Regions from separate parts of the Streptosporangium sp. NPDC048047 genome, predicted to be linked through region 3. Evidence: predicted binding sites of a transcription regulator. Region 3 holds the regulator's gene; each other region holds the start of a gene.
What was found. The regulator HrcA, encoded in region 3, represses chaperone genes, less so after heat shock. The targets are predictions, from matches to a motif close to TTGGCACTCTCNNNNNGAGAGTGCCAA.
Positions count from the first base shown of each region.

Region 1: the regulator HrcA is predicted to act here: its motif matches at 7,182-7,208, upstream of groES (co-chaperone GroES).
Region 2: the regulator HrcA is predicted to act here: its motif matches at 1,567-1,593, upstream of groL (chaperonin GroEL).

Region 1 is NZ_JBEZNH010000041.1:52,191-61,986, reverse strand. Features, by position in the region: gene AB0D67_RS28360 (hypothetical protein) at 1-341, opposite strand, end outside; gene AB0D67_RS28355 (GuaB3 family IMP dehydrogenase-related protein) at 477-1,595, opposite strand; gene guaB (IMP dehydrogenase) at 1,736-3,217, opposite strand; gene AB0D67_RS28345 (DUF5319 family protein) at 3,494-3,871, shown strand; gene AB0D67_RS28340 (hypothetical protein) at 3,832-4,050, opposite strand; gene AB0D67_RS28335 (sigma-70 family RNA polymerase sigma factor) at 4,142-4,780, opposite strand; gene groL (chaperonin GroEL) at 5,056-6,681, opposite strand; gene groES (co-chaperone GroES) at 6,780-7,091, opposite strand; gene AB0D67_RS28320 (Uma2 family endonuclease) at 7,396-8,034, shown strand; gene AB0D67_RS28315 (class I SAM-dependent methyltransferase) at 8,054-9,220, shown strand; gene tsaD (tRNA (adenosine(37)-N6)-threonylcarbamoyltransferase complex transferase subunit TsaD) at 9,260-9,796, opposite strand, start outside.
Region 2 is NZ_JBEZNH010000007.1:26,198-35,993, forward strand. Features, by position in the region: gene thrC (threonine synthase) at 1-410, shown strand, start outside; gene AB0D67_RS08250 (MoaD/ThiS family protein) at 434-709, shown strand; gene AB0D67_RS08255 (cold-shock protein) at 1,044-1,244, shown strand; gene groL (chaperonin GroEL) at 1,704-3,329, shown strand; gene AB0D67_RS08265 (AAA family ATPase) at 3,485-5,572, opposite strand; gene AB0D67_RS08270 (DNA repair helicase XPB) at 6,011-7,657, opposite strand; gene AB0D67_RS08275 (hypothetical protein) at 8,013-8,618, opposite strand; gene AB0D67_RS08280 (helicase-associated domain-containing protein) at 8,710-9,796, opposite strand, start outside.
Region 3 is NZ_JBEZNH010000001.1:161,765-171,560, reverse strand. Features, by position in the region: gene AB0D67_RS00775 (SigE family RNA polymerase sigma factor) at 1-301, shown strand, start outside; gene AB0D67_RS00770 (hypothetical protein) at 298-939, shown strand; gene AB0D67_RS00765 (16S rRNA (uracil(1498)-N(3))-methyltransferase) at 1,069-1,800, opposite strand; gene dnaJ (molecular chaperone DnaJ) at 1,966-3,108, opposite strand; gene hrcA (heat-inducible transcriptional repressor HrcA) at 3,121-4,134, opposite strand; gene AB0D67_RS00750 (DUF3097 domain-containing protein) at 4,295-5,110, shown strand; gene hemW (radical SAM family heme chaperone HemW) at 5,264-6,475, opposite strand; gene lepA (translation elongation factor 4) at 6,660-8,540, opposite strand; gene AB0D67_RS00735 (hypothetical protein) at 8,571-9,569, shown strand; gene rpsT (30S ribosomal protein S20) at 9,718-9,796, shown strand, end outside.

The DNA.
Region 1 (9,796 bases), on a different contig from region 3:
CCGGCGGGCGGGACGGCGGGCCATCCGTCGTCCTCCGGGGACCGCGTGCCCTGCCCGCGGCCCCGGGGGCGCGGCGGGCCGAGAAGCCCCATCAGGGATCGCGGCGGCAGGGCGAGGATCTCCTCCAGCCCGCGTACGGCGCGCAGCGACTCGGGCCGTTCCGGACGACGCAGGCCCTGCTGCCAGTAGCTCAGGCTCGTCATCCCGACCCGTAGCCCGCGCTCCTCCAGGCCCCGGCGGAGCCGCTCCAGGGTCAGGCCCCGCGCCTCCACCGCGGCACGCAGCGCTGCGTGGAACGGCCCCTCGCTGAGGGCGACGCGGAGCCGTGGGTCATCGGGCACAGGGGAATGTTCACAGATTTTCCGTCATACGTCATTTTCGCGCCCGTCACTCACGTTTGTCCGACGTCGCGCGTTCCACGGCCGCCACGCGGCCGTACCCCGGCGCCGCGGCCTCAGGGCGCCGGGGGCGGGACGTCAGCTGCCCTGCGGGGCGACGACGACCTCGACGCGCTGGAACTCCTTCAGGTCGGAGTATCCGGCGGTGGCCATCGTGCGCTTGAGCGCGCCCATGAGGTTCATCGAGCCGTCGGCGACCGAGGAGGGGCCGTGCAGGATCTGCTCCAGCGTCCCGACCGTGTCGAACTTCACCCGCTTGCCGCGGGGCAGCTCGGGGTGCTGGGCCTCGGAGCCCCAGTGGAAGCCGCGCCCGGGGGCCTCGGCGGCCCGGGCCAGCGGCGAGCCGACCATGACCGCGTCCGCGCCGCAGGCGATGGCCTTGGCGATGTCACCGGAGGTGCCCATGCCGCCGTCGGCGATCACGTGGACGTAGCGGCCGCCCGACTCGTCCATGTAGTCGCGGCGGGCCGCGGCCACGTCGGAGATCGCGGTGGCCATCGGGACCGCCACGCCCAGCACGGTGCGGGTGGTGTGCGAGGCGCCGCCGCCGAAGCCGACCAGCACGCCGGCCGCGCCGGTCCGCATCAGGTGCAGCGCGGCGGTGTAGGTGGCGCAGCCGCCCACGATCACCGGGACGTCGAGCTCGTAGATGAACTGCTTGAGGTTCAGCGGCTCGGCCCGCCCGGAGACGTGCTCGGCGGAGACCGTGGTGCCGCGGATCACGAAGATGTCCACGCCCGCGTCGATGACGGCCTTGTGGTACTGGACCGTTCGCTGCGGAGACAGCCGGACGGCCGTGGTCACCCCGGCCTCGCGGATCTCCGCGATGCGGCGGCCGATCAGCTCCTCCTTGATCGGCGCGTTGTAGATCTCCTGGAGCCGCCGGGTGCCGGCCTCGCCCGGGAGTTCGGCGACCTCGGACAGCAGGGACGCCGGGTCGTCGTAGCGGGTCCACAGCCCTTCGAGGTCGAGTACGGCGAGGCCGCCGAACCGGCCGACCTCGATCGCGGTCGCGGGCGAGACGACGCTGTCCATCGGGCTCACCACGACGGGCAGCTCGAACCGGTAGGCGTCGATCTGCCAGGCGATCGAGACCTCCTCCGGGTCGCGGGTACGCCGGGACGGGACGATGCCGATCTCGTCCAGCGCATAGGCACGACGGCCGTTCTTGCCGCGCCCGATCTCCACCTGAGTCATATGCCTGTCTTTCCCATTTCGTGCGGGTGCGGCGCACCCGATCGGCGTGAGCCGTACCCGCCGTCCCGGCCCGCCCTCTCGGCGCGCCTGGTACGAGTCGGTCGTTTCGTCGTCCGCCCCGGGCGTCCGCGGCCGGACCCCTACCGGCGGTGGTAGTTGGGGGCCTCGACCGTCATCTGGATGTCGTGGGGGTGGCTCTCCTTGAGGCCCGCCGCGGTGATCGGCATGAGCTCGCACCGGACGTGCATCTCCGCGATCGTGCGGCACCCGGAGTACCACATGCCCTGGCGAAGGCCGCCGACGAGCTGGTGGGCGACCGCGGCGACCGGGCCGCGGTAGGGGACCTGGCCCTCGATGCCCTCGGGGATGAACTTGTCCTCGCCGCCGACGTCGGCCTGGGCGTAGCGGTCCTTGCTGAAGGAGGCGCCGCCGCGCTCGCGGTTGCGGACCGCGCCGAGCGAGCCCATGCCGCGGTAGGACTTGAACTGCTTGCCGTTGATGAAGATCAGCTCGCCCGGCGACTCCTCGCAGCCCGCCAGCAGCGAGCCGAGCATGACCGTGTCGGCGCCGGCCGCGATGGCCTTGACGATGTCGCCGGAGTACTGCAGACCGCCGTCGCCGATCACCGGCACCCCGGCCGGTCCGGCCGCCAGGGACGCCTCGTGGATGGCCGTCACCTGCGGGGCGCCGACGCCGGCGACCACGCGGGTGGTGCAGATGGAGCCCGGCCCGACGCCGACCTTGACCGCGTCGGCGCCGGCGTCGACCAGCATCTGGGCGCCGGCGCGGGTGGCGATGTTGCCGCCGATCACCTCGACGCCGCTGTTGGCCTTGATCTTGGCGATCATGTCGGCGAGCCCCTTGGAGTGGCCGTGCGCGACGTCGACGATGATCACGTCCACCCCGGCCTCGATGAGGGCGGAGGCCCGCTGCTCGGCGTCGCCCCCGACCCCGACGGCCGCCCCCACGACGAGCCGCCCGTCGGCGTCCTTGGTGGCGAGGGGGTACTGCTCGCTCTTGGTGAAGTCCTTGACGGTGATGAGCCCGCGGAGCCGCCCGGCGGGGTCGACCAGCGGCAGCTTCTCGATCTTGTTCTTCCTGAGCAGGTCGAACGCGTCGTCCCTGGAGACCCCGACCGGCGCGGTGACCAGCGGCATGGGGGTCATGACCTCGCGCACCGGGCGGCCGTGGTCGGTCTCGAAGCGCATGTCGCGGTTGGTGACGATGCCGACGAGCACGCCGTCGGCGTCGGTCACCGGGACGCCGGAGATGCGGTAGGTGCCGCACAGGCGCTCGACGTCGGCGAGGGAGTCGTCCGGCGAGCAGGTGACGGGGTTGGTCACCATCCCGGCCTCGGAGCGCTTGACGAGGTCGGCCTGCTGGGCCTGGTCCTCGATGGAGAGGTTGCGGTGCAGGATGCCGATGCCGCCCTGGCGGGCCATCGCCACCGCCATCCGGGCCTCGGTGACCGTGTCCATCGCCGCGGAGATCAGCGGGATGCTCAGCGTGATCCCGCGTGACAGGCGGGTACGGGTGTCGGCCTCACCCGGCTGGAGGTCCGAGAAGGCGGGCACGAGGAGCACGTCGTCGAACGTGAGTCCCGGTTCGGTGAACTTGGCCATCTGCAACCCTTCTGCATCGGCGCTCTCATGGCTGGGGAAAGGCGCCGGCCCCCGTACGCAAGTTTAGGGTCTGGCTTCCGAGCAGGGGACGCGGGGCGCGAAACCCGGACGCGGGGACCCGGGGCGCCGCCAGGCGCGGGGCGCTGTTTCCGGGCGCGGGGCGCGGGCCCCGGCGGGTCCGGCGCGGACGCCGCACGATCCACCGCGGATGTCACGTCCCGGACGGCTCGGACGGTTCGGGGCCTGCCCGTTGCATCGAGGTCATATGGTGGGATAGTGCTCGACGATGTCCCACGCGACCCGTTCGCGGACGACCCCGACGACCCGGCGGCGACCCTGGGGGAGCCGGGCGACGCCGAACCGCTGACCTCCGCCGAACGCGACGAGGCCATGACCGACCTGGCCGACGTGGAGGTCTTCCGTTCCCTGCTCGAACCGCACGGTGTGCTCGGGCTGGTCCTCGACTGCCCGGAGTGCGGCGAGCAGCACTACTTCGGCTGGGAGCTTCTGCGCGGCAACCTGCGCCAGATGATCGAGAAAGGCTGGCCGCAGGTGCACGAGCCCGCCTATCAGCCCGACCCGAGCGACTACGTCACCTGGGAGTACGCCAGGGGCTACGTCGACGGTGTGATCGACACCGAGGAACGCCGCTGATCGACGTCGTCGACCAGCGCCGCGAGCAGGGCGATCGCCGGATCCGCGGTGGGGACGGCCTCCCTGCGGGAGAGCGCCTCCAGCAGGGCTTCGGTCCCGGCCACGGCCGCGCCGTCGTACGCGCGGCCGTCGTCCGGCCCGCGCTCGCGCGCCGGACGGAACGGGTGGACGGTGGTCATGCCCGCGCTCGATCGAGGTGCTCGCCGGCCCGGCCGGATCCGCGCCGGGGACGGCGCGGCCCTCGCCGGGCACCACTCGACGGGTTCGGGGTCAAGCCGTCGACTCCAGCTCCGCCATCGCCCGGAGGCGAGCCAGCGCCCGATGCTGGGCGACGCGAACCGCTCCTGGTGACATGCCCAGTACATTACCCGTCTCCTCGGCGGACAGGCCCGACACCACCCGCAGGATGAGCAGCTCCCGCTGGTTGTCGGGGAGCCTGGACAGCAGCCTGCGCGCGTGCTCGGCCTCGATGTAGCGCACCACGGTCTCCTCCGGGCCGGGGCCGTCGTCGGGCCCGTCCGGAAGGTCCTGCGTGGGCACGGCCGAGCGCACGGAGCTGCGCAGGGCATCGGCCACCTTGTGGGAGGCGATGCCGAAGACGAAGGACGCGAAAGGGCGTCCCATGTCGCGGTAGCGGGGCAGCGCGGAGAGCACCGCGATGCACACCTCTTGGGCCACGTCGTCCGCGATGTGATACTGACCGGAAACCCGGCCCAGACGAGCGCGGCAATAACGCACGACCATTGGCCGCAACTGTGCGATCAGACTTTCGATCGCTGTTCGGTCACCTTGAACTGCGAGGCTTGTCAGATCCTTGAGGTCATCCCTGTGGGCGCTCCCTTCAGACCTCGTCGCAAGCCTTACCCCTCTTTTGGCGTCGGCGACGCATCCCTCGGTCACGTTACGCATGATGCCCGTATCGCTCGGGCCTGTCCCCATGACCAACGGCTACGGATTGGTCACATTGACGCGCCGATAACCCGGTGTAATCAAACGACGACAGTAAGGGTCACGCGATGAAAATATATTTCATAGAGCGGCCTAATATGTCAGTGATTTCCCATAAGGGTGTTTCTCTTACCCGCTCACCGCGGTGACGCTTTGGGGCCCCTTTCGGTTTACCCGGAAACGCGTACGGCCCGCGTCCCGAACGGGACACGGGCCGTACCGGCCGATCATGAGGATCAGTGGCCGTGACCGTGGCCGTGACCGTGGCCACCGGCGGCGGCCGGGGCCTCCTCCTCGGGCTTGTCCACCACGAGGGCCTCGGTCGTCAGCAGCATGCCGGCGATGGAGGCGGCGTTCTGGACGGCCGAACGGGTGACCTTGACCGGGTCGATGACGCCCTGGGCGATCAGGTCGCCGTACTCGCCGCTCGCGGCGTTCAGGCCGTGGCCGACCGGGAGCTCGGAGACCTTGGAGGTCACGACGTAGCCCTCCATGCCGGCGTTCTCGGCGATCCAGCGGGCCGGCTCGACGAGCGCCCGGCGGACCACGTTGACGCCGGTCGCCTCGTCGCCGCTCAGGCCCAGGTCGTCAAGGGCCTTGGAGACGTGGACGAGCGCGGAGCCGCCGCCCGAGACGATGCCCTCCTCGATCGCGGCGCGCGTCGCGGAGATGGCGTCCTCCAGGCGGTGCTTCTTCTCCTTGAGCTCCACCTCGGTGGCCGCGCCGACCCGGAGCACGCAGACGCCGCCGGCGAGCTTGGCCAGGCGCTCCTGCAGCTTCTCGCGGTCCCAGTCGGAGTCCGCCTGCTCGATGGCGACCTTGATCTCGCGGACGCGGTCCTCGATCGCCTGCGCCTCGCCGGCGCCGTCCACGACGGTGGTGGCGTCCTTGGTGATCACGACGCGGCGGGCCGTGCCGAGCACCTCGAGGCCGACGTGCTCCAGCTTGAGGCCGATCTCCTCGCTGACGACCTGGCCGCCGGTGAGGATGGCGATGTCCTGGAGCATGGCCTTGCGGCGGTCACCGAAGCCCGGAGCCTTGACGGCGACGGAGGTGAAGGTGCCGCGGATCTTGTTGGTCACCAGGACCGCCAGGGCCTCGCCCTCGACGTCCTCGGCGATGACCAGCAGTGCCTTCTTGGTCTGCGCGACCTTCTCCAGCAGCGGCAGGAAGTCCGCGACGGAGGAGATCTTGCCCTGGGTGATCAGGATGTAGGGGTCCTCCAGGACCGCCTCCATGCGCTCCTGGTCGGTCACCATGTAGGGCGACAGGTAGCCCTTGTCGAACTGGAGGCCCTCGGTGAACTCCAGCTCCAGGCCCATGGTGTTGGACTCTTCGACGGTGATGACACCGTCCTTGCCCACCTTGTCGAACGCCTCGGCGATCAGGTCGCCGATCTTGGCGTCCTGGGCGGAGATCGTCGCCACGTGGGCGATCTCCTTCTTGTCCGCGACCGGACGGGCGGACTCGACCAGCCTGTCGCTGACGGCCTTGGCCGCGAGGTCGATGCCCCGCTTGAGGCTCAGCGGCTGGGCGCCGGCGGCGACGTTGCGCAGACCCTCGCGGACCATCGCCTGGGCCAGGACGGTCGCGGTGGTCGTGCCGTCACCGGCGATGTCGTTGGTCTTCGTCGCGACTTCCTTGGCGAGCTGCGCGCCGAGGTTCTCGTACGGCTTCTCCAGCTCCACCTCGCGGGCGATGGTGACGCCGTCGTTGGTGATGGTGGGAGCGCCGAACTTCTTGTCGATGACGACGTTGCGGCCGCGCGGGCCGAGGGTCACCTTGACGGCGTCGGCGAGGGCGTTGACACCGCGCTCCAGCGAGCGGCGGGCGTCCTCCTCGAACGACAGGATCTTGGGCATGACAGTCCTCTCTGGGGGCACACGGGAGCATCGAAGCCCCGGGCGCTCTCGCGACCCGGGGCTCGATGCGTCATCTCGGAAGCGTCGGAAGCGATGGACTACTTCTCGACGATGGCGAGCACGTCACGGGCGGAGAGCACCAGGTACTCCTCGCCGTTGTACTTCACCTCGGTGCCGCCGTACTTGCTGTAGAGGACGACGTCGCCCTCCTTGACGTCGAGCGGGATGCGCTTGTCGCCGTCCTCGTCCCAGTTGCCCGGGCCCACCGCGAGGACCCTGCCCTCCTGGGGCTTCTCCTTCGCGGTGTCGGGAATGACCAGGCCGGAGGCGGTGGTCTGCTCGGCCTCAAGCGGCTGGACCACGATGCGGTCGCCGAGCGGCTTAACGGGAACCTTGGTGGCGGTCGTCACGTCGGACCTCCCCTTCAGATTTGAATGATCTAGAAGAGGCGACCAGCGGTCTGCCGTCGCGGGTGTCAGACCAGCCTCGTCGCACTTGCGTTGGCACTCTCACCGGGAGAGTGCCAATACGGAACAGTATGCAAGGAGGCCTTGACAGTCAACACGAACCGCCCGCCGACGCCCTCGGCGGCCCCGATGAGGGGACAGGAACCCCCGACGGGGGCACCATGAGAGGGAGGAGAGACGACGAGCGTTGACCGAAAGTAATGTGATGGACACGAATAGCAATGGGGATGACGCTACGGTGGACGACGTGACCAGCACTCTCCGCGAGGAAACGAGCACTCGGCGCGAAGGGCGCGACCTGCTCGCCGACTGGCCCCGCCCCCCGGCCGGCGGGTGGACCGCCGACGACCTCGATCGCCTGCCCGACGAGGGCCCGAACGGCGAGCCGGACTTCTTCAAGCACGTCGAACTCGTCGATGGAGCCCTGCTCTTCATGTCCCCCCAGAAGCGTTTCCACGATCTCGTGATCCGCAGACTCGCGGCCGCCTTCGAAGCCCAGACCCCGGACCGGCTGGCGGTCGCCACCCAGATGGACGTCAGGCTCGGCCCGCGGCAGCGCCCGTGCCCCGACGTGCTCCTCATCGACGCCGCGCTCGCCCACGACCACGACCGCACCGCCTATCTCCCCGGCGAGGTCCACCTGGTGGTCGAGGTGGTCTCCCCCGAGTCGAGGCTCCGCGACCGCGAGGTCAAGCCGCGTTCCTACGCCCAGGCCGGGATAGTGCATTTCTGGCGGGTGGAGGAAGCGGACGGCGTGCCCGTCGTCTACGTCTACGAACTCGACCCCGCCACCCGCGCCTACGTCCCCACCGGCGTCCATCGTGATGTGCTCTCGGTCCCGGTCCCCTTCCCCATCGAGATCGATCTGGCCGGCCTGCTGAAGTGAGGCGGTAGCGTCGGGCGGTGTGGACCTCGACGCATTCCGGGAACTGCTGACGCCGCGCGGCCAGGAGGCCCTCGCCGCGGCCGCCGAGGCCGCGGGTGACGGCCCGGTGGCCGCGGTGACGCGGCTGCGCCGGACCTACGACGCGACCCTGACCTCCGCGGCGCTCACCCAGGCGGCGCTCAGGGAGCGCGCGCGGGAGAAGTTCGGCTCCGACGCCGCCGTCATGTACTTCACCCCGCACGGCCTGGAGCAGGCCACCCGCCGCGAGGTGGCCGACCACCGCGCCCGGCGCGTCCCGGCCGGCTCCCGGGTGGCCGACGCCTGCTGCGGGATCGGCGGCGACCTGCTGGCGCTGGCCAGGGCGGGCTGCGTCGTGGAGGCCGTGGACGCCGACCCGCTCACCGCCGCCGTCGCCCGGGCCAACGCCGACGCCCTGGGCCTCGGCGACCGCGTCACGGTCCGCGCCGCCGAGGCCGCCACGCTCGACCCGGCGGCCTTCGACGTGCTGTTCGCCGATCCCGCCCGCCGTACGGCGCGGGGCCGGACGTTCGACCCGATGGCCTACTCGCCGCCCTGGCCGGAGGTCCTCGGCATGGTGGCGAAGGCCCCGGCGGCCTGCCTGAAGGTCGCCCCCGGCATCCCGTACGAGTTCATCCCGGCCGGAACCGAGGCCGAGTGGGTCTCCTGGCGCGGCGACGTCAAGGAGGCCGCGATCTGGTGCGGCGGCCTCGCCCGGGACGCGGGGCGCAGGGCCACGATGCTGCCGTCCGGCACGACGCTGACGCCCGAGCCGGGTGCGGATCCCGCGCCGGTGGGCGCGGTGGGCCGCTACCTCTACGAGCCGGACGGCGCGGCCGTACGGGCTCACCTGGTGGCGGAGGTGGCCAAGCGGGTCGACGGCCGGCTGCTCGACGAGCGCATCGCCTACATCACCGGCGACGCCGAGGTGACCACGCCGTGGGCGGCGCGGTACGAGGTGCACGAGATGATGCCGTTCTCGCTCAAGCGGCTGCGGGCGGCGCTGCGCGAGCGCGGGGCGGGCGTCGTGACGGTCAAGAAGCGCGGCTCGGCGGTCGACGTGGAGCGCCTGCGCAGGGATCTGCGGCTCTCCGGCGGCGGCTCCGCGACGGTGGTCCTCACCCGGGTCGGGGAGCGGCCGTTCGCCCTCATCTGCAGCCCCGCCTGACCCGCGGCCTCCGGGCACGGATCGGGCGGGGCCGTACGGTCAGACGTGGACGGTGGTGATCGGGAGCGAGGAGTCGGCCGGGATCTCCAGGGACGACGGGGTGACGCCCGCCGCCACCAGGTCGGAGCCCAGGGCGGCCACCATGGCGCCGTTGTCGGTGCACAGCCCCGGCCGGGGGACGCGCAGCCGCACCCCCGCCGCGTCGCAGCGTTCCTGCGCCAGGGCCCGCAGCCGGGAGTTGGCCGCCACGCCGCCGCCGATCAGCAGGTCCCGGACGTCGTGCTCGCGGCACGCCTGAAGGGCCTTGCGGGTCAGCACGTCGACCACGGCCTCCTGGAACGACGCCGCCACGTCGGGCACGTGGATCGGCTCGCCGGACCTCTCCCTGGCCTCCACCCAGCGGGCCACGGCGGTCTTCAGGCCGGAGAACGAGAAGTCGAGGGTGCCGTCGTCGTACTTGCCCCTCGGGAAGGCGATGGCCGCGCCGGAGCCGTCGCGGGCCGCCCGGTCGATGTAGGGGCCGCCGGGGAAGGGCAGGCCGAGCACCCGCGCCACCTTGTCGAACGCCTCGCCCGC
Region 2 (9,796 bases), on a different contig from region 3:
GCTGCTCGCCGGTCTCGGCCGCCTACAAGGCGGGTCACGACGTGATCCGCCCGGTACGGCCGGACACGATCGCCAAGTCGCTGGCCATCGGCAACCCGGCCGACGGCCCCTACGTGCTGGACATCGCCCGGCGTACCGGCGGCGCGGTGGAGGACGTCACGGACGCCGAGATCGTCGACGCGATCAGGCTGCTGGCCAGGACCGAGGGCATCTTCGCCGAGACCGCGGGCGGCGTCACGGTCGGCGTGCTGCGCAAGCTGGCCGCCGAGGGGCGGCTCGACCCCGACGCCGAGACCGTGGTGCTCAACACCGGTGACGGCCTGAAGACCCTCGACGCGGTGGCGGGCGAGGCCCGTCCCACCGCGGTCATCCGCCCCTCGCTTGACGAATTCCGCTCGGTCATCGCCTGAAATCACCGGAAAGGTGCTTAATAATGAGTGTCTCTGTACGGATTCCGACAATTCTCCGGACGTACACCGGTGGTGCGGCCGAGGTGAACGCCGAGGGTGAGACCCTCCGCGAGGTGCTGCGGAAACTCGACGCCGACTTCCCCGGGATCGGCGCCAGGATTCTCGACGACTCCGGCAAGATTCGCAGGTTCGTCAACGTCTATGTCGGCGATGAGGACGTCCGTTTCGCCGACAACCTGGACACCGCGACGCCGTCCGGCGTCCAGATCTCCATCATCCCGGCGGTCGCCGGGGGTTGACCCCGTCGTCCCCGCGCTCCGGGCCGCCGTCCCGTACGGCGCCCGCCGACGCCCGCTCCGGCCTGGCCGGGGCGGGCGTCGTGCTTTCGGGAGGATGTCCATATCGGCGCTTGTTGAAATAATGCAATATTTGATCAGCGGGCCCGATGGCAAAACTATGTTCTCGTGCTGCATTCGTACGTAAAGCGGCAGTTTGCTGGTTGACTCTGTTGCCCTACGGCGTACCACAGGTATGGTCGAGAACGATCGACGCAGGCGATGTGTCCGCCTCGGAGATTGAGGACGTCGCGAGAGGAATGGGCGATGTCCTCAAGTCCAGTAAGAGGAGTCGGAAGTGGCGCAAGGCACCGTCAAATGGTTCAACGCGGACAAGGGCTACGGCTTCATCGCGGTAGACGGTGGTAAGGATGTGTTCGTCCATTACTCCGCGATCATGATGGACGGCTATCGCGCACTCGAACAGGGCCAGCGGGTCGAGTTCGAGATCACCCAGGGGCAGAAAGGCCCGCAGGCGGAGTCCGTGAGGGCCGTCTGAGGCAGCCGTCCCCCCGGACGCGCAAAAGGGGCGCGCCGGACGGACCCCCGTGGCAGCGCAGTCCACGCGGGCCCTCGGCGCGCCGGCCCGGTCCACCGTGTCCCCTCGGAGGGCCGGGCCCTCGCCGTACCGGGGCCTCCCTGTACCGGAGGCCCGAATCCGCCGGGACACGGCGGCCGGGACCTGGTCGCGCGGGGCGGTGGCCGGGGGCGAGACCGTACGGGGCGTCCGCCGTAACGGGTCGTCGCGGGAGACCGTCACCTCCCGGGCAGGTCAACGCGACGTCGCTTGCACTCGACAGGGTAGAGTGCTAAATAGTTTGTTGGCACTCACCGAGGGCGAGTGCCAACCCTGGATCGGGACGATGGGATCCGCCGAACGGAGTCGCGGATCCGAATGCCGTCGCGGGCGTCGGCTCGATCCGGTGCAAGCCACCCTGTGTTCGGGAGGTCTAGCCGTATGGCAGCCAAGATGATCGCGTTTGACGAGGACGCCCGGCGCGGTCTCGAGCGTGGTATGAACCAGCTCGCGGACGCCGTCAAGGTGACCCTGGGCCCGAAGGGCCGCAACGTCGTCCTGGAGAAGAAGTGGGGCGCCCCCACGATCACCAACGACGGTGTGTCCATCGCCAAGGAGATCGAGCTCGAGGACCCGTGGGAGAAGATCGGGGCCGAGCTCGTCAAGGAAGTCGCCAAGAAGACCGACGACGTCGCCGGTGACGGCACCACCACCGCCACCGTCCTCGCGCAGGCCCTGGTTCGCGAGGGTCTCCGCAACGTGGCCGCCGGCGCCAACCCGATGGGCCTGAAGAAGGGCATCGAGGCCTCCGTCGAGCGTGTCTCCGAGGAGCTGCTCAAGCTCGCCAAGGACGTGGAGACGAAGGCGCAGATCGCCTCCACGGCCTCCATCTCCGCGGGCGACCCGCAGATCGGCGAGATGATCGCCGAGGCGATGGACAAGGTCGGCAAGGAAGGCGTCATCACCGTCGAGGAGAGCAACACCTTCGGCCTGGAGCTTGAGCTCACCGAGGGCATGCGCTTCGACAAGGGCTACATCTCGCCCTACTTCGTGACCGACCCGGAGCGTATGGAGGCCGTCCTCGACGACCCGTACATCCTCGTCGTCAACTCGAAGATCTCCGCGAACAAGGACCTCCTTCCCGTCCTCGACAAGGTCGTGCAGTCCGGCAAGCCGCTGCTGCTGATCTCCGAGGACGTCGAGGCCGAGGCCCTGGCGACCCTGGTCGTCAACAAGATCCGCGGTCTGTTCCGCTCGGTGGCCGTCAAGGCCCCCGGCTTCGGCGACCGCCGCAAGGCCATGCTGGGCGACATCGCCATCCTGACCGGCGCCCAGGTCATCAGCGAGGACATCGGCCTCAAGCTGGAGTCCACCACGCTCGACCAGCTCGGCCGGGCCCGCCAGGTCATCGTCACCAAGGACGAGACCACCATCGTCGACGGCGCCGGCGACGCCGAGCAGATCGCCGGCCGGGTCAACCAGATCCGCGCCGAGATCGAGAACACCGACTCCGACTACGACCGCGAGAAGCTCCAGGAGCGTCTCGCCAAGCTGGCCGGCGGCGTGGCCGTCATCAAGGCCGGCGCGGCGACCGAGGTCGAGCTCAAGGAGCGCAAGCACCGCATCGAGGACGCCGTTCGCAACGCGAAGGCGGCCGTCGAGGAGGGCATCGTCCCCGGCGGTGGCGTGGCGCTGCTGCAGGCGGGCGCCAAGGCGTTCGACAAGCTGGAGCTGACCGGCGACGAGGCCACCGGTGCCGCGATCGTCCGCAAGGCCCTGGAGGAGCCGCTGAAGCAGATCGCCGTCAACGCCGGCCTCGAGGGCGGCGTCGTGGTGGAGAAGGTGCGCAACCTCACCCCGGGTGAGGGCCTGAACGCCGCCACCGGCGAGTACGTCAACATGTTCGAGGCGGGCATCCTCGACCCGGCCAAGGTGACGCGTTCCGCGCTGCAGAACGCGGCGTCCATCGCGGCGCTGTTCCTCACCACCGAGGCCGTCATCGCCGAGAAGCCGGAGAAGACCCCGGCCGCTCCCGCGATGCCGGGCGGCGGCGACATGGACTTCTAGTCCATCGCCCCACACGAACGAGAAAGGCGGCCCCGGATCCCCGGGGCCGCCTTTCCGCTTCTCTGCTTTCCCGCGACCCTTCCGCGCGCCTTTCGCGGGCCGTGTCACGGCCGGGCCGATGCCGTACGCCACCCGGCCGCGGAGGGCGGGCGGCGTCAGCGCAGCCGGGCGGGCAGGTCGCGGGTGTGCAGGACGGTCAGGGAGGTGACCGCGCGGGTGAGGACCACGTAGAGGCGGGCCAGGCCGCGCGGCTCGGCGTCCACGATGTCGGCCGGCTCGGTCACGATCACGTGGTCGTACTCCAGGCCCTTGGCCAGGGACGCCGGCACCACCAGCAGACGGTGCTCCTCGACGGAGTCGGGGCCCAGCACCCGGTGGTCCAGGCCGGTCAGTGACGCCGACACGGCCGCGACCGAGGCGTCCGGGACGATCACGCCGATCGACCCCTCCCGCGCCAGGACCTCCCGCACCGCCTCCGGCAGGGACGCGGCGAGGTCGGGCACCCGCCGTACCGTCAGGGAGCCGGCGCCGGGCCGCAGCGAGCGGGGCGCGGCCAGGCCGGGGGCGACGTCGGGCAGCAGCCGGGCGGCGTAGTCGAGGACCTCGCGCGGCACACGGAAACCGAGGGTCAGCTCGGTGACGGCGCCGCTCTCGAAGCCCAGGTGCGTGAGGACCTCCGTCCACGAACGGGCCGACCAGGGGGTGGTGCCCTGCGCCAGGTCGCCGAGCACGGTGGCCGACCCGGTACGGCACCGCCGCCCGAGCGCCCGCAGCTGCATCGCCGACAGGTCCTGGGCCTCGTCCACCACCAGGTGCCCCAGGACGGGCGTCCGCTCGATCAGGTCGGCCAGCTCGTCCATCAGCGCGCCGTCGGCCGCCGACCACTTCGCCGACCGGTACGACTTGGCCGGCTTGGCCCACAGCAGCAGGGCCTGCTCGTCGGCGGTGAGATCGTCCTTCGCGGCGGCGGCCAGGAAATCGGGGTCGCTGAACAGCCGGTGGAGCACCTGCTGCGGGGTCAGCTTGGGCCACACGGCGTCCACGAGCTGCTTGACCGGCTTGGAGCGGGCCACGGCGTCCTGCACCCGGTCGTCGGGGGACTCGCCGCGCTGCTCCATCCGGACCAGCACCGTGTGGGCCAGCCGCTGGGCGAGGGCCGCGCGGCCGGGGCCGTAGCGGGTGGTGCCGCGCAGCGAGGCGACGATCTCGCGGACCTCGCGGTCGGCGACCCGGTAGCGGTTGACGCCCTTGGTGAACAGCAGTCCCTCGGCCGGCTTGACGACGTGCGCCCACAGGGCGCGGCGCAGCACCGGCGCCATCCGTGCGTCGCCCTTGATCGTCCCGACGGCCGGGTCCTCCGGCGCGGCGTACTCGCCGAGGATCCCCGCGACGGTGGTCTGGTCGACCTTGACCTCGCCCAGCGCGGGCAGCACCGAGGAGATGTAGGCGAGGAAGGCGCGGTTCGGCCCGACGATCATCACGCCGGACCTGGCGAGCTTCTCCCGGTGGGTGAACAGCAGGTAGGCGGCCCGGTGCAGGCCGACGGCGGTCTTCCCGGTGCCCGGCGCCCCCTGGACGCACACCGTGCCGCCCAGGTCGGACCGGACGATCTCGTCCTGGTCGGGCTGGATGGTCGCGACGATGTCGCGCATCGGGCCGGAGCGGGGACGCTCGATCTCATCGGTGAGGATCCTGCTCTGCGCCAGCGTGCCGCCCCCGGTGAGCGGCTCGTCCTCGTAGGCGGTCAGGTCGCCGCCGTGGTAGCCGAACCGGCGGCGCAGCTCCACGCCCATCGGATCGGCCGGGGTGGCCTGGTAGAACGCCCGCGAGACCGGCGCCCGCCAGTCGATCACCAGGGGGCGGCTGCGCTCGTCGTGGACGTGCCGGCGCCCCACGTGGATGGTGCCGGGGAGGTCGTCGCCGCCGGTGCGGTCGAGGCGGCCGAAGAACAGGGGGGTTCCCGAGTGGTCGGCCAGCGCCGCGACGCGCTGGTCCAGCAGTGCCTGGAGGACCTGCTGGGAGACCCAGTCGCCGGCGGCGTCGGAGGACAGGGACTGGGCGTGCTCGCGCATCGCGCGCAGCGCCGCCCGTGAGACGGCCAGGTGGCGGCGCTCGGCGTCGAGGACCACCGCGGCGTCCGCGCCGTCGGCGGCGACTCCGGGGCCGGACTCGTCGGGGTGGCCGGAGCGGCCGGGTCGGTCGGGGTCGTCGGCTATGTCGGGGGCCAGCTGGTGCGCGGGCATACGAAAACGCCTCCCATGCGGTCAACGGAGGTGGTCAGGCAGCGAACCGAACAGCTTAGCCGCGGATTCCGGACGTCTCAAAGCGATTAACGCGCGACTGGGAACCCGGCGCGGTGGGTATCGCGACGGTCGTGCCGATCGTCGGAGCCGGCGTCCTGGGCACCGTACGGACCAATGGGACGGAGGGCCGTATCGGGGGACATTTAGAGGAACGTTCCAATTCTCTCAGTGATCCCTTTTGCACCCTCCGTCACACTACTCGAAAATCGCAAAAAAGGGGAGCAAATCTGGTGACTCCCGCAGATCATGGGGGTATGTCGCCAATGGCCACCGGCGGCCTTGTCGAGGGGGTGGTGTGGTTGCCGAAGACTCGCGGTATCTCGTGGACCTGACCGGTCGATGGACCGGTACATGCGAGGGCGTGCTCGCCTGGCGGTGTCACTCGCCGGCGAGCACGTCGTCAGCGTCGATGATCTGGTAGGCGTACCCCTGCTCGGCCAGGAACCGCTGACGGTGGGCGGCGAAGTCCTGGTCGACGGTGTCCCGGCTGACCACCGAGTAGAAGCGGGCGCCGCCCCCGTCCGACTTGGGACGCAGCACCCGGCCCAGCCGCTGGGCCTCCTCCTGGCGCGAGCCGAAGGTGCCCGACACCTGGATGGCCACCGCGGCCTCCGGCAGGTCGATGGAGAAGTTCGCGACCTTCGACACCACCAGGACCTGGATCTCCCGGTCGCGGAACGCCTGGAAGAGCCGCTCCCGCTCCTTGACCTTCGTCTCACCCTTGATCACCGGGGCGCCCAGGTGCTCGCCCAGCTCGTCGAGCTGGTCGATGTACTGGCCGATGACCAGCACCTGCTCGTCCGGATGCCGCCGGACCAGCGCCTCGGAGACCCGCAGCTTCGCCGGCGTGGTCGCGCAGAACCGGTAGCGCTCCTCGGCCTCGGCCATCGCGTACGCGAGCCGCTCCGACTCGCTCAGCGTCACCCGCACCTCGACGCAGTCGGCCGGGGCGATCCACCCCTGGTGCTCCATCTCCTTCCACGGCGCGTCGTAGCGCTTGGGACCGATCAGGGAGAACACGTCACCCTCCCGGCCGTCCTCCCGCACGAGCGTCGCGGTCAGACCGACCCGCCGCCGGGCCTGCAGGTCGGCGGTCATCCGGAAGATCGGCGCGGGCAGCAGGTGCACCTCGTCGTAGACGATCAGGCCCCAGTCGCGGGCGTCGAACAGCTCCAGGTGGCGGTAGACGCCCTGCCTGCGGGTGGTCATCACCTGGTAGGTGGCGATGGTGACCGGCCGGATCTCCTTCTTGGTGCCGGTGTACTCGCCGATCTCGTCCTCGGTCAGCGAGGTCCGCCGGATCAGCTCCTGCTTCCACTGGTGCGCCGAGACCGTGTTCGTCACCAGGATCAGCGTCGTCGCCTGGGCCTGCGCCATCGCCGCCGCGCCCACGATCGTCTTGCCCGCGCCGCAGGGGAGCACCACCACGCCCGACCCGCCGTGCCAGAACGCCTCGGCGGCCTCACGCTGGTAGCCGCGCAGGGTCCAGCCGTCCTCGGCCAGGCTGATCGGGTGACGCTCTCCGTCGACGTACCCGGCGAGGTCCTCGGCCGGCCAGCCCAGCTTGAGGAGATGCTGCTTGATGTTGCCGCGCTCGCTGGGATGGACCGCCACGCCGTCGTCGCTCAGCCGCTCGCCCAGCAGCGGCTGGATCTTCCGGGAGCGCAGCACCTCCTCCAGCACGGCGCGGTCGGTGCTGGTCAGCACCAGCCCGTGGACCGGGTGCTTCTCCAGGCGCAGCCTGCCGTAGCGCGCCATGGTCTCGGCCACGTCCACCAGCAGCGCGTGCGGGACGGGGTAGCGGCTGTAGCCGATCAGCGCGTCGATCACCTGCTCGGCGTCGTGCCCGGCGGCCCGCGCGTTCCACAGCGCCAGCGGGGTCACCCGGTAGGTGTGCACGTGCTCGGGGGCGCGTTCGAGCTCGGCGAACGGCGCGATCGCCTTGCGGCACTCGTCGGCCCGCTCGTGCTCGACCTCCAGCAGCAGGGTTTTGTCCGATTGCACGATGAGTGGTCCGTCGGTCAAGGCTTCTCCCTCGTTGCGCGGCCGGCGAACCCCATGCTCGCATCGGCGAGGGGGCGGCCGGCGTGTTCCGGGCCCGCGTCGCGGATCCGCTGCGGATCCGTCATGAATCCGCGGTCGCGGGTGTCCGCGTGGACGGCCCGGACGGCGGTGTCATCCCGCTCTCCGTGTGCGGCTCCCCGATGTTCAACGGATACGGGCACCCGATAAGTCCCCGACCGGAGCCCGAGTCCCCGACCGGGACCCTGACCGGAGCCGCGACCCGAGCCCCCGGCCGGGGCCGGCGGCCTGAGCGGGGCCTGGATCCTGAGCGGGGCCTGAGTCCTGAGCGGGGCCTGGGTGCTGACGGGGCCGCCGGTCAGTCGAAGGCGCCGTTCATGCCGAGGATGACCACGCCGCCGACGATCAGGATGAGGAGGCCGATGTTGATGCCGATGCTGATCCAGGTCCACTTGAGGAGGTTCCTGGCGGACTGCGGCTCACGCTCGACCTTGCCCAGCGCGATGCCGGACAGGATGACTCCGGCGATGCCGCCCAGGCTGACGTAGCAGCTCAGGGCCAGCACGATGCTGATCACCAGCGCGACGATCGCGTGGGTCCGCACGCCGTCGCTGCCGCCCTGCGGCGCGGGGCCGTAGCCGTAACCGCCGTAGCCGCCGGGGCCGTACCCCGGGGCGGACTGCCCGTAGGAGGGGTCGCCGTACCCCTGGCCGCCGTATCCCTGCTCGCCGTACCCCTGGCCGTACGGCTGGCCCGGCGGAGGGTACTGGCCGCCGTACCCCTGGCCGCCCGGCGGCGTGCCGTATCCGGGGGCCTGGCCGTAGTCGTGGGACTGACCGTGTCCGGGGGCCTGGCCGGGGTCGCCGGAGTGGCCGTATCCGGGGGTCTGGCCGGGACCGGAGCCGTACGGGCTCTTCCAATCGTCCGGGTTGTGGTTGGGGCCTTCGGGGTGACCGCTGCTCACTGTGGATCTCTCACTTCGGTTGGGCAGACCAGTTTCAACAGATATCACGATATGAGGCCGGGTTCCCGGCCACAGCGGAACGGCGCTCGCGTCATTCGACGCCCGCGATGCCGGTGATGCGGTGCAGGGCGAAGCGGTGCACCGCCGCCCTGGTCTCGTCGTAGGCGGTGAGGTAACCACCCTCCATCCGGGCGGGCTCCAGGATCCGGCTCGTGGCGTTTCCCTGGGAGTCGAGATAACCGATCCAGACCTGGGAGCCCTGCCGGATGGCCTCGCGCAGCGCGTCGACGGTGGCGGTCGAAGGCGAACGGGGCGGCCGGCCCTCCGGCGGGCTCACCGGGGCGCGGCGCGAGCGGTGGGCCGCGTCCCCGGCCCGCACGGCCCGGACCGCCGCCGCGACCACGTCGGCCTCCAGGCCGGTGAACGTGACCGGCGGGCGGACGGAGGGCCGGCCCTCGGTCCGCCGGACGTCGAGCCGGGTGATGATGACGTCGCCCTCCAGCGACTCGGCCGCCGGGGCGTACCCCATCGCGCGCAGCGCGTCGAGGAGCGTCTGCCGGGACGCCTTGGAGGCGATCACCGTGGGGGCCAGGCGGCGCAGCCGCAGCGGCAGCGAGCGCCGGTCGGCCATCACCTCGTCCAGCAGCGAGGAATCGTCGCAGCGGACGTAGGCGCTCGCCGTGCCGACGCGCATCCGGCCGTGGCGGCGGGCCACGTCGGTGACGAGGTAGGTCAGCGGCTGCGGCACCGGCGTGGTCGAATGGCGCTCCAGCATGGCGAGGATCTCGTCGGCGCCCTGACCGGCGTCCAGCGCCCGCCGGAGCGACCCCTCGCCGAACCGGTAGACGGTCGCGCCGCCGGTGGACTCCACGTCGGCGGCCAGCGCCAGCCACCGCCTCAGCTCGCCGGTGAGCGGGCCGGGGGCGACGGCGGTCAGGTCGGCCTGCAGGAGCACGTGGTCGAGCGGCTCGGGCAGCAGCGGGAGCAGCAGCTCGCCCGCGGTGCTCGTACGGACGCCACCGGGCTCGCCGGACCCGCGGGGGCCCTCGCCGGGCCCACGGGGATCGTCGGGGCCGCCGGGCTCCGCGGGGTCCCGATGGTCGAGGACACCGGGGAGCAGCGCCCGGCCGTGGCCGGCGAGCACGCCGAGGCCGGTGACCCCGAGCTGCTCGGCCTCG
Region 3 (9,796 bases):
CGTCAACCGATCTCGCTCCGTGCTGCGGCACCGGGCGGTCGTGGAGAAGTACGCCCCCAAGGGCATGCCGGACGCGCCGAGCGCCGAGAACGGCGCGATCGGCGAGTTCGAGCGCTCCGCCGTCATCGAGGCGCTACGCGCCCTGCCCGCCCGGCAGCGCGAAGCACTGGTCCTGCGCTACTACGGTGATCTGTCCGAAGCACAGATCGCCCACGCGATGGGAATCAGCAAAGGCGCGGTCAAGAGCCACACGGCTCGTGGCATGGCCGCCCTACGAACCACACTGGAGCAACTGTCATGACCGAGTCCCCCGATGAGTACGGCGAGCTGCTGCGCCGTGCCCTCAACGCGGAGGCGAACTCGGTCGTTCCCTCCCCCGACGGGCTGGAGATCATCCGGGCCCGGATCGAGCGGCGCGGGCTGCGCGGACTCCGCGGGCTGGTGTGGTGGCGCGTCGGCGCCTCCGTCACTGGAGCGGTCCTTGTCGCGGCGACCGTCGTGATGATGGTCCCCCAGCTGCGCGAACAGGTGATCCAGGAGGTCTACAGCGGTGAGGTGAACTTCACCCAGTCCACCGCGCCCGACATGTCGGCCACCTCGCGCCCGCCGTCGAACAACGACAACCGGGTCCCGGCCGTCCCCAGGACGTCCAGCCCCCCGCCCCCGCCTGAGCCGACGACCGAGCGCTCCAGGAGCGCGGCGCCGAACACGAAGGCGACCCCCACGCCCAGGGCGACCCCCACGCCGAAGCCCACTCCGTCGGACGGCTGCCCCACGGCGCCGGGCGACGTCACCGAGGAGTGCCCGCCCACGCCGACCGCGGCGCCCGAGCCCACCGGTGAGACGGAGAGCCCGTGCCCGCCCGCCGGCTGCTCCCAGCCGGACGAGCAGCAGCCCCCGACTCCGAGCGAGGGCATGCCCACCCCGGTGAGCCACTGACCGGCGCCGGTCCGCCGCGCGGCCGGACGGGAGGGCGCGCGACCGGTCCGCCGCATGCCTGGACGGCCCGGCCATGCGGCCGGGCGGGGAGGGCCACCGCGGGCGGGGCACGGCCGTACCGCCGTGCGCCTACCAGCGGCCGGTACGCGCCTGGAGCACCGCCGCGGCCGCGACCCCGGCCGTCGAGGTGCGCAGCACCGTCGGCCCGAGCAGCGCCGGGGCGGCTCCGGCGGCGCGGAAGGCGGTGATCTCCTCCTCGGAGACCCCGCCCTCGGGGCCGACCACCACCACGATGTCCCCGTCGGCGGGCAGCGGAAGCCCGGACAGCGGGGAGGCGGCCTCCTCGTGCAGCACGACGCCCAGCGCCGCCGCCGACAGCAGGTCCGCGACCTCGGCGGTCCTCGCGAGGCCGGTCACCTCGGGCAGGTGGAAGCGGCGTGACTGCTTGGCCGCCTCACGGGCCGTGGAACGCCAGCGGGCCAGCGACTTCGCCGCCCGCTCCCCCTTCCACTGGGTGACGGAGCGGGCCGCGGCCCAGGGCACGATCACGTCCACCCCGGCCTCGGTCATCATCTCCACGGCCAGCTCGCCCCGGTCGCCCTTGGGCAGGCCCTGGACGACGACCAGGCGGGGACGCGGCGCGGGCACCTCGTAGCGGCGCAGCACCCGCACCCGCAGGGAGTCCTTGCCGGCGTCGTCCACCACGCACTCCGCCACGACGCCCGCGCCGTCGGTCACGTCGAGCCGTTCCCCGGCACGCAGCCGCCGTACGGCCGCCGCGTGCCTGCCCTCCGGGCCGGCGAGCGTGAACCCCTCCCGGCCCAGATCGGCCGTGTCGGCCAGGAAGACCGGCGCCGTCATGCGGCGGCGGAGACGCCGCGGCGGGTCCGGCGGGCACCGCCCGCGACCCCCCGGAGGACGCCGTGGCGGGCCGGGCGGGCGCCGCCCGCGACCCCCGGCAGGACGCCGCGGCGGACCCGGGAGGCCCCGTCCGCGACCCCCCGGAGGGCGTCGGGGACCGCCGGGTCAGCGGCCATTGAAGGCGTCCCGCAGGCGGGAGAAGAAGCCCTGCTGGCCCGGCGCGAACTTGCCGGGCGGGCGCTCCTCGCCGCGCAGCCTGGCGAGCTCGCGCAGCAGCTCCTCCTGTGCGGGGTCGAGCTTGACGGGGGTCTCGACGTTGATGTGGACCAGCAGGTCGCCGCGACCGGTCTCGTTGAGCCGCTGGACGCCGCGGCCGTAGAGCGGGATCGTCTGGCCGGACTGGCTGCCGGGCCGGATGTCCAGCTCCTCGGCGCCGTCGAGGGTCTCCATGACCAGGACGGTGCCGAGCGCGGCGGCCGTCATCGGGATCTGCACGGTGCAGTGCAGGTCGTCGCCCCGACGCTCGAAGACCTCGTGCGGCCGCTCGACGATCTCCAGGAACAGGTCGCCGGGCGGGCCGCCGCCGGGGCCGACCTCGCCCTCGCCGGCGAGCTGGATGTGGGTGCCGTCCTCGACGCCCGCGGGGATGCGGACCTTGATGGTCCGCCGGGTGCGGACCCGGCCGTCACCGGAGCACTCCTGGCAGGGGTTGCGGATGATCGAACCGAACCCGCCGCACTGGGGGCAGGGCCGGGACGTCATGACCTGGCCGAGGAAGGACCGGGTGACCTGGGAGACCTCACCGCGGCCGTGGCACATGTCGCAGGTGTCGGGGTGGGTGCCGGGCGCGGCGCCCGCACCCGAGCAGACCTCGCAGAGCACGGCGGTGTCGACGACCAGCTCGCGGGTGGTGCCGAAGGCCGCCTCGCGCAGGTCCAGCTCCACCCGGATGGTGGCGTTGCGGCCCCGGCGGGCGCGCGAGCGCGGCCCGCGCCCGCCGCCGCCGGCCGCCGCGCCGAAGAAGGCGTCCATGATGTCGCTGAACGGGAAGCCCGCGCCGAAGCCCCCGGCGCCCGCGCCCCCGCCGGGAGCGAACGGATCGGCACCCATGTCGTACATCTGCCGCTTGCTGGGATCGGACAGGACCTCGTAGGCCTGCGTGATCTCCTTGAACCTCTCCTGTGTCTCAGGATCGGGGTTCACATCGGGGTGCAACTCGCGCGCCAGCCTGCGGTAGGCCTTCTTGATCTCCTCCGCACTGGCGTCACGGCGTACCCCGAGGGTGCCGTAGTAGTCGCTCTTAGCCACTTAGTTGACCTCTTAGGATGCAGCCAGGATCTGGCTGACGTAGCGTGCCACCGCGCGCACCGCGCCCATCGTGACCGGGTAGTCCATTCGCGTCGGGCCCAGCACGCCGAGCCGGGCCAGTTGCTTGTCCCCCGAACCGTACCCGGCGGCGACGATGGACGTGCCCTGGAGACCGGTGTAGGGGTTCTCCGAGCCGATCCGCACCGTCAGCGCCGACAGGTCCGAGGTTTCTCCGAGCAGGCGCATCAGCACGACCTGCTCCTCCAGGGCCTCCAGGACGTCGCGGAGACCGACGCTGAAGTCGGCTCCCGCGAGGTTGGCGGCCCCGGCGAAGACGATCTTCTCATCATGCCGTTCGACCAGCGACTCCAGCAGCACCGACAGGATCGTGGTGGCGAACGGGCGGTCCTCGATCGGAAGCCCCGAGGGCAGGTCGGCGACCTTGTCCGGGACCTTGGCCAGCCCGCAGCCGTCGAGCGAGGCGTTGAGCGTCGCGCGCAGGTGCGCGACGCGGGTCTCGTCGACCCCCTCGGGCAGCTCGACGACGCGCTGCTCGACCCGGCCGGTGTTGGTGATGAGGACGAACATCAGCCGCCGCTCGTTCAGCGGGACCAGCTCGACGTGCCTGACCGTGGAGTGCGTCAGCGTGGGGTACTGCACCACGGCGACCTGGCGGGTGAGCTGCGCCAGCAGCCGCACCGTGCGGGTCACGACGTCGTCGATGTCCACCGCGCCGGCGAGGAAGCTCTCGATCGCTCTCCGCTCCGCGCCCGACAGCGGCTTGACCTGGGAGAGCCGGTCCACGAACAGCCGGTAGCCCTTGTCGGTGGGCACCCGCCCCGCGCTGGTGTGCGGCTGGGCGATGTATCCCTGCTCCTCCAGCACCGCCATGTCGTTGCGGATGGTGGCGGGCGAGACCCCGAGGTTGTGCCGCTCGGCGAGTGCCTTCGACCCCACCGGCTCGTTGGTGGACACGTAGTCCTCGACGATGGCCCGAAGCACCGCAAGCCTGCGGTCATCGACCAACGTGCTCACCTCCTTGCCCTGCGCCGAACCGGGAACGCGGAGTCTGGCACTCTGTGTTCCCGAGTGCCAAGTGTACGGCTCTTGCCGACGGGGTGCGATAAGGCGACGGCCCTTTGCTAGCGTCCTCTGGATCGGTGAGGCGTGAGGAGGTGCGGTCGGCGTGTACGAGCGCGACGTGCTGGCGGGGAACTGGCGGCGTCCGGGCAGGGGGAGGATCCCGCAGGTCCCCGCCGAGATCGACCTGGTCGTGGAGGACGCCGACGGCGGATTCTGCGGCGCCGTGGTGGCCTGCGACAAGGAGTCCGTCACCCTGGAGGACCGCTTCGGGCGGCGGCGCGTGTTCCCGCTGGAGCCGGCCGCGTTCCTGCTGGAGGGCCGGGTCGTGACCCTGGTACGGCCGGCCGCCGCGCCCCGCGCCCCGCGGCGCAGCGCCTCCGGCTCCATCGCCGTGGAGGGCCTGCGGGCCCGGGTGGCCAGGGAGAGCCGGATCTACGTCGAGGGCGTGCACGACGCCGCGCTGGTGGAGAAGGTCTGGGGTCACGACCTGCGCGTCGAGGGCGTGGTGGTGGAGTACCTCGAAGGGGTCGACCACCTGCCGGAGATCGTCGAGGAGTTCGAGCCGGGCCCGGAGCGCCGCCTGGGCGTGCTGGTCGACCACCTGGTCGCCGGGTCCAAGGAGAGCCGGATCGCCGACCGGGTGGCCTCGCCGTACGTGCTGGTGGCCGGGCACCCGTTCGTGGACGTCTGGCAGGCGGTCAAGCCGTCGGTGCTGGGCATCGGCGCCTGGCCGCGGGTGCCGCGCGGCGTGCCGTGGAAGGAGGGGGTCGTCGCCGCCCTGGGCTGGGACCTCGCCCCGGCCGACGCCTGGCGGCGCATCCTCGGCTCGGTCACCACCTACGCCGACCTGGAGCCGGAGCTCCTCGGCCCGGTCGAACGGCTCATCGACTTCGTGACCGCCCCGCCGGAGGACGTCTGAGACCGGCCGTGACCGGCCGAGCCCGCCGCCGTCCCCGCCGGGCCGGGCGCGGCCGGCGAGGTCCGCGGAAGGACGATCGGGACCGGTGCCCAGTGCGGCCGGCGAGGTCCGCGGGATGACGGCCGAGACCGGGCCCGGTGAGGTCAGGTGCGGTCAGGTGAGGTCGCGGACCAGGGCGTCGGCCAGCAGCCGGCCGCGCAGCGTCAGCACCGCCCGGCCTGTCTTGAACGGCTCGACCTCCAGCAGCCCGTCGGCCAGCGCCCGGGCGGCCACCGGCGGCCGCCCGATCTCCGCCAGGGGGAAGCCCCGGGCGAGCCGCAGCTCCAGCATCAGCCGCTCGACCGCCCGGTCCTCGTCCGACAGCACCTCGCGGGCGTGGGCGGGTGAGACGCCCTCGGCCAGGCGGCGGGCGTAGGCGGCCGGGTGCTTGACGTTCCACCAGCGGGTGCCGCCCACGTGGCTGTGCGCGCCGGGGCCGACGCCCCACCAGTCGCCGCCGGTCCAGTAGAGCAGGTTGTGCCGGCAGCGCGCGGCCTCCGAGGTCGCCCAGTTGGACACCTCGTACCACTCGAAACCCGCCTCGGCGAGCATGGCGTCGGCGATGAGGTAGCGGTCGGCCGCCACGTCGTCGTCGGGCATCGGCAGCTCACCGCGCCTGATCCTGGCCGCCAGGCGGGTGCCGTCCTCCACGATCAGCGAGTAGGCCGACACGTGGTCGGGCCCCGCCTCGATCGCCGCGGCCAGCGAGGCCCGCCAGTCGTCGTCGCTCTCACCGGGCGTGCCGTAGATCAGGTCGAGGTTGACGTGGCCGAACCCGGCCTCCCTCGCCTCCCGTACGGCGTGCGCCGCCCGGCCCGGGGTGTGGCGGCGCTCCAGCACCCGCAGCACGTGCTCGCGGGCGCTCTGCATGCCGAAGCTCACCCGGTTGAACCCTCCGTCGCGCAGTCCGGCGAGGTAGGCGCGGTCCACCGACTCCGGGTTGGCCTCGGTGGTCACCTCGGCGCCGGGGGCGAGCCCGAACTCCTCGTCGATGGCGCCGAGGATGCGGACCAGGTCTGCCGCGGGCAGCAGGGTGGGGGTGCCACCGCCGAAGAACACCGTCTCGACCGGCAGGTCGGCGTCGCCGAGGGCGGCCCGCGCCCGCCGCACCTCCGCGACGGCGGTCGCGGCGTAGTCGGCGTGCGAGGCGCCGGGACCCAGCTCGGAGGCGGTGTAGGTGTTGAAGTCGCAGTAGCCGCAGCGGGTCACGCAGAACGGCACGTGGACGTAGAAGCCGAACGGCCGCTCACCGAGCCCGCGCAGCGCGCTGCCGGGGAGCCGGCCCGAGGCCGGTACGGGGTCGCCGTCGGGAAGTGTGGATGGCACGGGTCAAGTCTGCCGCCCCGGGGCGGGTGCCCGGTACGGCGCCGCCCGCCGCCCGAGTGTCCCGCCGTACGCGCCGGGCACCGGGACCCCGCCAGGGGCCCCGATGTGCGCGGCGGTCGCCGGGATCCCGTCCGCCGCTCCCCGACCTCGGGGTCCGCTCCCCCGCCGGCGGGCGGCGCCGTCCCTACTTCTTGGCCTTGTCGACGGAGGACTCGGTGGACAGCGCGGCGACGAAGGCCTCCTGGGGGACCTCCACCCGGCCGACCATCTTCATCCGCTTCTTGCCTTCCTTCTGCTTCTCCAGCAGCTTGCGCTTACGGGAGATGTCGCCGCCGTAGCACTTGGCGAGGACGTCCTTGCGGATGGCGCGGATGTTCTCGCGGGCGATGACCCGGGCGCCGATCGCGGCCTGGATCGGCACCTCGAACTGCTGCCTCGGGATAAGCTCGCGCAGCTTCTTGGCCATCTCCACGCCGTAGCCGTACGCCTTGTCCTTGTGGACGATGGCGCTGAAGGCGTCGACGGCCTCGCCCTGGAGGAGGATGTCGACCTTCACCAGCTCGGCCTCCTGCTCGCCGTGCGGCTCGTAGTCGAGCGAGGCGTAGCCGCGGGTGCGGGACTTGAGCTGGTCGAAGAAGTCGAAGATGATCTCGCCGAGCGGCATGGTGTAGCGGATCTCGACGCGGTCCTCGGACAGGTAGTCCATGCCCTGCAGGGCGCCCCGGCGGTTCTGGCAGAGCTCCATGATGGCGCCGATGAACTCCGACGGGACCAGCACGGTCGCCTTCGTCACCGGCTCGAAGACCTTGTCCACCTTGCCGGTGGGGAACTCCGAGGGGTTGGTGACGTCGACCTCCTTGCCGTCCTCCATGATCACCCGGTAGACCACGTTGGGCGCGGTGGAGATGAGCGAGAGGTTGAACTCCCGCTCCAGGCGCTCGCGGACGATCTCCATGTGGAGCAGGCCGAGGAAGCCGCAGCGGAAGCCGAAGCCCAGGGCCGCGGAGGTCTCCGGCTCGTAGACCAGGGCCGCGTCGTTGAGCTGGAGCTTGTCCAGGGCCTCGCGCAGCTCGGGGTAGTCGTCGCCGTCGATCGGGTACAGGCCGGAGAAGACCATCGGCTTGGGATGGTCGTAGCCGCCGAGCGCCTCCGTGGCGGCGCGGACGGACGACGTCACCGTGTCACCGACCCGCGACTGGCGGACGTCCTTCACGCCGGTGATGAGGTAGCCCACCTCGCCGACGCCCAGGCCCTTGTCCGCGATCTTCGGCTCCGGTGAGATGACGCCGATCTCCAGCGTCTCGTGCGAGACTCCGGTGGACATCATCTGGATGCGCTCGCGCTTGCCCAGGTGGCCGTCCATGACGCGGACGTAGGTGACCACGCCACGGTAGGTGTCGTAGACCGAGTCGAAGATCAGCGCGCGGGCGGGGGCGTCGGCGACGCCGACCGGGGCGGGAACGTTCGCGACCACGTGGTCCAGCAGTTCCCGGACGCCCACGCCGGTCTTGCCGGAGACCTTCAGCACCTCCTCCGGCTCACAGCCGATGAGGTGGGCCAGCTCGGCGGCGTACTTCTCCGGCTGGGCGGCGGGAAGGTCGATCTTGTTGAGCACCGGGATGATCGTCAGGTCGGCGTTCATCGCCAGGTAGAGGTTGGCCAGCGTCTGCGCCTCGATGCCCTGCGCCGCGTCGACCAGCAGGATCGCGCCCTCGCACGCCTGCAGCGACCGGGAGACCTCGTAGGTGAAGTCGACGTGCCCCGGGGTGTCGATCATGTTGAGGACGTGCTCGGTGTCGCCGACCTTCCACGGCAGCCGGACCGCCTGCGACTTGATGGTGATGCCGCGCTCGCGCTCGATGTCCATCCGGTCGAGGTACTGGGCGCGCATGGAGCGGTCGTCGACCACGCCGGTGATCTGCAGCATGCGGTCGGCAAGGGTGGACTTGCCGTGGTCGATGTGCGCGATGATGCAGAAGTTGCGGATCACCGCGGGATCGGTCTGGCCAGGCTGAATGCGCACCGGTGTCCGTTTCGCAGTATTGAAGAGATCTACGGCTGGCATCCCAGCCGTCTTCCATGGTGACATGTCCGGGTGATTGCCCGGACCAGAGCACGGCGCGGCCTGCGGTTTCTCGCGGTGGTGGCGGCCGTCCTCCTTGTGCTCCCGGGGGTGGCCGCGGCCACCCTCACCCTGCAGTTTACCGGGACCCCGGCGTCCTGGGCGAAGGCGAGCGGCCACGACGCCCTGTGGCTGGGCCACGCCTGGGTGGACGGCCGCAAGAGCGCGGCGGACCTCAGACGCCTGGCCGACCGGCTGCGCCGGACCGGGATCAGGGACGTGTACGTCCACTCCGGGCCGTTCAACGCCGACGGCTCGCTGCCCGACCGCAGTCCCGGGGCGCGCGACTTCGTGAAGCGGTGGCACGCCGAGCTGCCGGACGTGCGGGTGTCGGCGTGGCTCGGGCAGAAGGTGGACGGCTTCCTGGACCTCGACGACCGGGCCGTCCGGGACCGGTTGGTGGAGAGCGCGCGCTCCGTCATGACGCTGGGCTTCGACGGCGTCCACTACAACTTCGAGCCGGTCGGCGACGGCGACGCCGACTTCCTGGACCTGCTGGAGCGCACCCGCCCGGTCCTCGGCGGCGGCCCGCTGTCCACCTCCACCCCGCAGATCGAGCCGTTCCCGCTGACCCGGCCGGTGGTCCGGGGCGTCATCGGCCACGACAAGTACTGGTCGCCGGACTACTTCCGGCAGGTCGCGGCCCGCGTCGACCAGGTCGCGATCATGACCTACGACTCCTTCCTCCCCTCCGAGCTGCTCTACGGCGGCCACGTCGTACGGCAGGCCGTCTTCGCCCTGGACCTCGTGCCCGCGGACAAGACCCTGCTCATCGGCGCGCCCGCCTACCACGACCACGGCGTTTCGTGGTCCGACGGGGCCGAGAGCGTCGCGACGGCCGCGAGGGGCGCGCGGCTGGCGCTGACCGCCCACGGCGGGCACCGCGAGCGGTTCGGGCTGGCGCTGTACGTGGACTTCGCCGCCACGGAGCAGGACTGGGAGGAGTACCGGCGGTTCTGGTTCCGACCGTGAGGGGAGAAGGGTAAGCTTGTCAGGCATCCTTCCGACCCGGCTGTCGATTTGAGCGATCGTCCAGCCGGTTGGTAGTCTGTTCAACTGCGTGTGGCGCGCCCTCTCTGCCCGCGCGCCCCACTCCGACAACTTTCACCGAGGCTTCTTCGTGGCGAACATCAAGTCCCAGATCAAGCGCAACCGGCAGAACGAGAAGGCCCGGCTGCGTAACAAGGCTGTCAAGTCGT